Regions from separate parts of the Clostridium neuense genome, predicted to be linked through region 1. Evidence: riboswitches for the same ligand, from Rfam matches in the RefSeq annotation. Region 1 holds a riboswitch; the other holds the start of a gene.
What was found. Region 1 has a riboswitch for cyclic di-GMP ahead of ACJDT4_RS05055 (methyl-accepting chemotaxis protein). Riboswitches for the same ligand answer to the same signal wherever they lie in the genome.
Positions count from the first base shown of each region.

Region 2: linked by a shared signal. The riboswitch ahead of ACJDT4_RS07050 (methyl-accepting chemotaxis protein) and the one ahead of ACJDT4_RS05055 (methyl-accepting chemotaxis protein) in region 1 are both predicted to bind cyclic di-GMP.

Region 1 covers NZ_JBJIAA010000003.1:275,595-280,020, reverse strand. The annotation lists gene ACJDT4_RS05060 (hypothetical protein) at 1-354, opposite strand, end outside; gene ACJDT4_RS05055 (methyl-accepting chemotaxis protein) at 648-2,855, opposite strand; cyclic di-GMP riboswitch class I at 3,054-3,138, opposite strand; gene ACJDT4_RS05050 (iron-containing alcohol dehydrogenase family protein) at 3,277-4,356, opposite strand.
Region 2 covers NZ_JBJIAA010000005.1:82,854-87,279, reverse strand. The annotation lists gene ilvA (threonine ammonia-lyase) at 145-1,356, shown strand; gene ACJDT4_RS07055 (RidA family protein) at 1,388-1,768, shown strand; cyclic di-GMP riboswitch class I at 1,998-2,085, shown strand; gene ACJDT4_RS07050 (methyl-accepting chemotaxis protein) at 2,326-3,858, shown strand; gene ACJDT4_RS07045 (alpha/beta fold hydrolase) at 3,880-4,404, opposite strand; gene ACJDT4_RS07040 (PadR family transcriptional regulator) at 4,331-4,426, shown strand, end outside.

The sequences.
Region 1 (4,426 bases):
GCATGCTATATTATAAGCATATCTATGCATATTTAAACTTGCTTCTAATTCCTTTTCTTTATCATTATATTCTCCTCTAGTCCCCATTCTTCTGACTTTATTAAATGTTCTATATATCTTGCCTTTAAGTATCCCTTCACTCTCTAACTTTCTTAATCTTCCAGCTTGAGTTGTCGTATTTAATAAAGAATACCCCTCTAGTTTACATACTTCTTTAGTTAAATTTTCAGTAAAACTTCTACCTTTAATAATTGCTTTATATGGGGATGTAAATACTATTTCATCTAATTCTCTTAAATAATTATTTAAATATCTATAGTTCTTATTTAAATAACTAAAAACATTACTTTCCAAATTGCACCTCTCCTTCACTATTTATTATCCTAATTTAATCGCCAAACATACATTCTTATTATACCACTAAAAAGCGATCAATGTTTAATTACCAAAATTAATTTTATTGTAAGCAATAGCTACAGTTGTAATGGAGCCTCCTAATTCACTGATGCTATAAACATCTTTCCACTTATATTGATACCATAAAAAATATATATAAAACTTACCATACTTATAACGTATGGTAAGTAAAATAACTCATTTCAATAAATTTACCTTTAGTTTCACTATAAAGCATATCTCATATTGCATTAGTATTTCCCAAATTCTCCATCACTTAAATCAATCTTAAACTTATGCTTATCGAATTCAGAGTTAATATCATCTACATCTTCATTTTGCTTAACAGACATATTTTCAAGCATTTTTAACACTTGAGGATTTATCTTATCAACTTCATATTTATCTAAATTGCCTTTTTTTAGCTTAAAACCATTAACCAAGCCTTTAAGAATCTCTGCCTGACTTGATAATTCTTCACTTGCAGCTGCACTCTCTTCAGCAGTCGCAGAATTAGTCTGCACAACTTGTGACACCTGCATAATGCCATCATTTATTTGAGAAATACCTGCCGCCTGTTCATTAGATGCTCTTGCTATTTCGCTTACAAGACTAGTAGCATCCGAAACAGCATCAACAATTTTATTTAAAGCCTCTGCAGTATCATCAGCTATTTGGGTGCCATTTTCTGCTTTTTTAATTGAACTTTCAATTAGTGCTGTAGTTTCTTTAGCCGCATTTGCACTTCTTGCTGCTAAATTTCTAACTTCTTCTGCTACTACGGCAAATCCTTTTCCTTGCTGACCTGCTCTAGCAGCTTCTACTGCTGCATTAAGTGCAAGAATATTTGTTTGAAATGCAATATCATCTATAACCTTTATAATTTTTGAAATATTACTCGAAGCTTCATTTATTTCATTTATCGATTTTAGCATCTCTTGCATATGAATATTACCATTAAGTGCATTGTCCTTAGCAGCTAACGCCATTTTATTAGCCTGCTCAGCATTTTCAGCATTTTGCTTTGTTTGTGCAGCTATTTCCTCTAAGGAGGCTGTTAATTCTTCTACGGAGCTTGCCTGCTCTGTAGAACCTTGCGATAAAGCTTGCGCTGAATCTGATACTTGCCTAGCTCCAGATGCAACTTGTTGTGAAGAAGTATTCATATCATTTAGAATCTTATTAAAAGAATTTATAATTTCATTCAATGAGTTTTTAATTTCAATAAAATCTCCTACATAATCCCTTGATATAGTTACATCAATATTTCCTTCTGCCATTTTTATAAGCACACTAGAAATTTCATCTATATATGAACCAATAGAATCCATGGTATTATTAAGTGCATTTTTAATAACAGCATGATCTCCTTTGTAGTTACCATTCATCCTTGCTTTAAAATTACCCTTTTCCATTTCTCCAAGTACATTTGAAGCTTCCTTTACAGGTGCAATCGCAGAATCAAGCATGTTATTTATCCCTAAAATTATCTCTTTATAACTACCTTCAAATTGATCATCATTACCTCTAACATCTAATTGTCCATTTATTGCACTACTTGCAAGCATTTTCGATTCATTAATTAAACTATGTATAGCCTGCATTGTTGCTATACAAGCAGGAACAAGCTTATCATTTTCAGATCTTTTACCTACACTTTTAAATTCTTCAAGCCTACTTGTGTCCCCTTTAGCAACTCTTACAAATCCATCCTGCACGCTTAATAATCTTGTTTTAACATCATTAATAGACTGTGCAAATTTTTTTATAGAGCCTTTATATTCACCTTCCATTTCCAAGGTAAAATCATTTACTGCCATTCTATCTAAAATGGTGATAGCTTCTTGTAATGGTGCCACCAAAGTATCTAAAAGATTATTTATACCTCTAACTATTGTTTTGTAATTTCCCTTAAAGTTATCTTCTTGTCCATGAATATGAATGTCTCCATTCATAGCAGAGTTAGTTATTACTTCTATTTCTTCACAAATATCCTTGATACTTTTTATCATCTTAATAAGATCAGGTATCATCTTATCCTTTTCCGATCTTTTTCCTATCTTTTCTAGCTTCTCCAAATCACTAATATCTCCATTAGAGATATTAGTACATATGCCTTGTATACTTAAAAATCTTAGTCTAACATCATTAACGTTTAAAGCTAACTCCCGCATTGTACCAGAATAATTTCCTTTGACCTCAACAGTATAATCATTGTTTGCCATTTTGTTAAGAACTTCATTTGCCTCTTCTATAGGTTTTGTAACTTCATTATTTATTAAAAAATATGAGATTATTACAAGAATAATAACAGTGAATATAACTAACAAAATTGAATTAACAGTTTTTTCTTTAAAAATTATATTAGAAAAGTACCCTAAAAAAGTTGAAATCAAAATCATAATTGTAAAGTATAATAACAATTTCAGACTGGTTTTAATATTTTTAAAAGATTCCATAACATATCAACCACCTTTATATTTATATTTAAAACAATTAATATTTCCCCCCTATAAACCCCCTTCTTTTTATATTATAAAAAAAGTAAGCAAAACAAGTTGCTTACTCTTACTAAATGCATAATTTCCCATCCCACAATACATAATGTTTACTATAAAAACATAATTTAATTATTGGACAGCAAATACTTATTAATTTATAGCAACCTGACAATCATAGCATTATTACCTTAGACTCATGGCTTTGCGTCTTCATTTTTCAATGAATTTGCTTTTTAACTAAAATATTCTATGTTTTCATTGTATTATATATATCATGGTTTGTCTACATATTTTAACAAGCTTTCGTATATTATTACATTATCTTTTCTAAGCAAATTTAAAATATATTTATTTAACACAAATAGTGTTATAAACATAATTATAAGTTACAATTTAACTTTTCTAATTCCATCATTGCCTCATATATCATTTCCCTTGTTATTTTATATGGAACATGCTTTATATCACCTGTTTCCATTGCCTTATCTAGTACTTTATCCATATCTTTTTCTTCAACCTCTATATCCTCAAGTTTAGTTGGAAGTCCTATACTCTTATTAAATTTATAAATTCTATCACGTTCTTGATACTGCTTGTCACATGTTAGCATAACTAAAACTCCATAAGACACTACCTCACCATGAAAATGATTTTTCTCTATATTTTCTAATGTTGTGCATCCATAGTATACGGAATGTGCAAGACAACTATTGTAATCATTTATTACAAAAACCGATACAAGTCCTGTAGTAATTATTATATTAAGAACAACCTGTTCTAATTCATATGATACTTTGTTACTCTTAACATCTTCATAAGCTTTTTTACCATATTTTAAAAGTGGTTCTACACAGTTTCGGCTTATATCAACTCCTAAGAGATTTGTATGATCTAATTCATCTCCTCTTGAGGAAAATGTACATTCATATTCTTTCGACAATGCATCTCCTATACCTGCCCAAATAAAATGATCCGGTGCTTCTGCTATTATTTTTGTATTAATAAAGCAATGTACTGCTGGTTTTTTAGTAAAATACAACTCCTTAAACACATGATTTGCATCGTATATTACCGTTGTTGCAGTTATAGCAGCACAATTTGAAGCTATTGTTGGAAATACAAATAATGCTTGCCCAGTTTGATCACACATTGTCTTACTTGTATCCACACTCCTTCCACCACCAACTGCAAATATCATATCTGCAGCTGCAACAACTGGATTTTTCTTTAGCATTTCAACATTTTCGTATGATGAGTCCCCACCAAACCATATGAAGTCCAATATTTCTATATTTGAACCTTTAACTCCTTCTAAAAGTGCCTCTTTTGCTTTTGTCATCGCTGTTTTCCCGCCAACCACTACTGCTTTCTTTCCATAAGGTCCACAAATCTTGGCAATCTCCTTATATACATCGTCTCCTATACTATAACTTGGTAAAAATACGCTATAACTACTCATTTAATTTGCCCCCTAAATATTTTTATTATTTTTATAGGCTCTGTTTTAAATAGCGCTGATTTTTACACTT
Region 2 (4,426 bases), on a different contig from region 1:
TTTATAAAAAAATATATACATACGTATGTATGTGAACAGCATACACTTTTCAAATTTCTTGAATATTATCAAATTATCAATAAAATTTAATTTTTAAATCATTTTTTTAATTTAGAGACTTTATACTAAGTGAGGAAATTTATCATGGAATTAAACCTAGAAAAAATTAAAAAGGCTCAAGAAAACATTAATGCAGTAGTAAGAAAAACTCCCTTGTTCTACACAAGTACCTTCTCAAAAAAATGCAGCTGCAAAGTATACTTAAAATGTGAAAACAAGCAAAAAACTGGTGCTTTTAAGTTAAGAGGTGCCTATAACAAACTAGTTAATTTAACGGAAGAAGAAAAGAAAAAAGGAGTTATTGCCTCCTCCGCAGGAAATCATGCTCAAGGAGTTGCCTATGCTGCAACTGCTTTTAAGGTTAAATCCACCATAGTTATGCCATTAACTGCACCTCAAGCTAAAGTAGATGCAACAAGGGGCTATGGTGCAGAAGTTATTCAAGCTGGTCAAGTATATGATGAATGTCATGATAAAGCCGTAGAAATACAAAAGGAAACAGGTGCAACCTTTTTAGAACCTTTTAATGATGTAGATGTAATGGCAGGACAGGGAACTATAGCTCTTGAAATATTAGAAGAGTTACCCGATACTGATGTTATAGTTATTCCAATTGGCGGGGGCGGGCTAATATCTGGCATTGCCACAGCAGCAAAAGCCTTAAAGCCTTCAATAAGGATAATAGGCGTTGAACCAGAAATAATCCCATCTGCCAAGACTTCAATTAAAAATGGAAAAGTCACCACTGTTCCAGGTGCAAAATCTTTAGCTGATGGCATATCCGTCAGTACAATCGGCGATAAGTGCTTAGAGTATCTCCAAAAATATGTAGATGAAATAGTTACAGTAAGCGAAGACGAAATAGCTCACGCTATGTTTCAGCTGATGGAAATAAGCAAGCTCATAGTTGAAGGTTCAGGAGCCGCACCTTTAGCAGCCTTATTAGCTAAAAAAATAAAAGGAATAGAAGGTAAAAATGTAGCTCTTTTAGTTAGTGGAGGAAATGCTGATATTGCAACTACAGCTAAGATAATCGAAAGAGAATTGGTTTTAGAAAAAAGAACAATAAGATTTGAAGTAGAGCTTCAGGACAAAACAGGAGCCTTGGGCACTTTAATATCAAAGATAGGAAAAATGGGAGGAAACGTCGTTACAGTAAGACAGGACAGCAACTGGAATGAAAAAGGTCTTGAATATGCTGATGTATCCTTTGAAATCACAGTTCAATCCAAAACACATGGTGAAAGTATACTAAATTGTTTAGAAAAGGACGGATATGTAGTAAAATTAATATAGACATAAATTAAAATATTAGGAGGACTATTTTATGGAAAAGAAAATAATAAGTACAAAAAACGCTCCAGGAGCAGTAGGCCCTTATTCACAAGCTGTTAAAGCTGGAAATTTAGTATTTGCATCAGGTCAAATTCCACTAGATCCAACAACTGGAGAACTAGTTAATGGAGATGTACAAAAAGCAACTGAAAGATCTCTAGAAAATGTAAAAGCTATTCTTGAGGCAGCAGGAACTTCCCTTGACAAAGTAGTTAAAACAACTGTATTTGTAAAAAACATGAGCGATTTTGCTGCTGTCAACGAAGTTTACGCAAGATACTTTAAAAAAGATATGCCTGCAAGATCATGTGTGGAAGTAAAGCTTCCTAAAGATGCTTTAGTTGAGATAGAAGTAATAGCATTAGCAGAGTAATTAAGTCCACTTACGGAGTAAATTGTTACTAAAAATCAGCAGCAATTCACCCCGTAATCAAATCTAATTTTATCTTTCCAGTTTACAACTACGGGGTTTTCATATCTCCCTTTTTCTAAATTGGATAAAGCTTCTTTCATAATCTATATGTAATCTTTCATTTTTAATTTTCCAACAAAAAATAATTATACAATTGAAATCCGATCCAATTCAGTGTATTATTTTTTATATATCATAATAGTACACTTATTGAAAAATAAGGTCACAAAGCTATGGGTCTAAGGGAATTCAATTCTTATGATTGCCAGGTTGCTAAAGATAAGGAAAAATAATATCTTTTTGTGCGTCTATTATTATATAATAGACCTTTTATTTTTTATAATTATATATTGAACCATATATTTATAATACATATACCTATTTATCACCGGTTGCATAAGCAAAATTAAAAGATATTAAACTATATATTATAAACTTATAGATAGGAAGTTATGATATAGCAACATTACGTAAAATATTTTAAAACATAACTAAAGATAAAAGAGGAGTAAATAAAAATGAATACTGGTAAAACCTTCAAAACAAATTTTTACGAAAAAATGCTTAAAGTAATACTGGCAATATTTATAATTTGCTGTATTGTGGCATTTACATTTTATTCTGCTTTAAAATTATTTGGTTTTAATGATAAAATACACACTAATTCATTAATTATCCTTGGGATACTTACAGTCACCTATGTTGTAATACTATGGTCATGCTACAAGCATACAGTTTCAAAAAATGGTTTCAATGTTAAATGGTTTAACATAACTAAATATGTTTATTTATTTATAACTTATTTTCAATATTTATATTTAAACTTTACAATGCATTTAAATTCTACATGGCTTATAATTTTCTTTTTTATAACCCTAGAATCTCTATTTTTTGATTTAAAATTAATTATTACCGCAATAGCAGTAAGTATTGCTTGCCAAATATCTGTATACATATATAATCCATCCATTTTAAATTACAAAACTTTATTACCAGCAGAATTAATGTTAACTTCTGTAACAATCATAATAGCCTTGATTTTAACTAGTCTTGTTGTATATTTTTCTTCAAATTTATTAGATTCAATTTCTGAAAAAGAAATAAAAATTAATGAAGAAAATCAAAAGCTATTGAATTTATTCAAAAATATATCACAAACTTCCAATACTGTTTTAGCTTCAAGTGAAAACTTAAGTGCTGCTATTGAGGAGCAGACAAGTACCCTTTTAGAAGTTTCAGAAACAAGCCAAAATATATCAAATTCCTGTGAAGAAATGTTAAATAAATCAAACAAAAATAGTGAGATATTAAAAACTTTGCTAAATGCTAATGAAACTGTTTCTAAGAAAACAAATGCTAGCGAATCACAAATAAAAGATTTTATCACAGTTACGGACAAGAATCAGCAGTCTCTAAATAATGCTTTAACAATTATTACTGATATAAATAAAAATATTAAAAATACTTTCCAAACTACAAAAGCTTTAGAAGAAAAATCAAAGCAGGTAGATACTATATTAAATCTTCTCGGAGATATCGCAGAACAAACAAATCTTCTTGCATTAAATGCATCTATTGAGGCAGCAAGAGCAGGTGAATATGGTAAGGGATTTGCAGTTGTAGCTGATGAAATACGCAAACTAGCAGAAAACACAAGACAGTCTCTTAACCAGGTAAGTTCAATGCTAGATGAATTAAAAGCTAATATAAATCTTGTTGAAAAGCAAATGACTGAGAACAACGAAAAATCTCAAACAGGAAATAATATTATTAACGAAACAGTAAATGATATAAAAATTATGACTGATAAATTAAAATTATTTAGCAGCAATATAATAGAAATAAACACGGCTTCCACAACGCTACTTACAGAAACTCAAAATGTAGTTGAATTTAACAAACAGGTTAACAGCTTAACGGAGGATACTATATCTAAATACACAACGGTATCGCAATCAATATCTCAAAGTGCTGCTACCAACGAAGAAATAGAAGCTAATATTAATGAACTAAAAAATATTGCTGAAAACATGAATGAACTTGTAAAATAGTTATAGTTTAATGAATTTCTGCTACTGCAGAAACTCATTAAACACCTGAACAAATTCTTCTGGTCTCTCCTTTTGAGCCCAATGTTTACATCCTTTCATCACATGAAGCCTACTATTCTTAATAACCTTACTTGCCGCTATTGCATATTTTACAGGAACCCCAGAATCTTTTTCACCATTGACTATTAAAACTGGCATTGATAGTTCCCTTAAATGCACCGCTAAATCTGTAGTCATTCCTTTTTTGCCAAGCTCATAACATTGGAAGGACTCCCAAGCTTTATTACAATTAGGCTCATGAACAAGCGTATATAAATCATCAACTAACTCATCAGAAATTTTATTTTTATCTCCAAACAAAGAAGAACTTATTGTCCATCTTACCATAGCTTTGCTTTTTCCAATCCATTCATATGATTTAGCATTAAACCTTGAATTTACAAACCACCTATTAAACCTATGAAATGGCATTTTGGAATACAAGCCTAATGATCCTATTAAAGATGGAACTTTATATGTAGTTTTAAAAAGATTAGAAAAAAACAATCTGATATCTCCTTATTGGGAT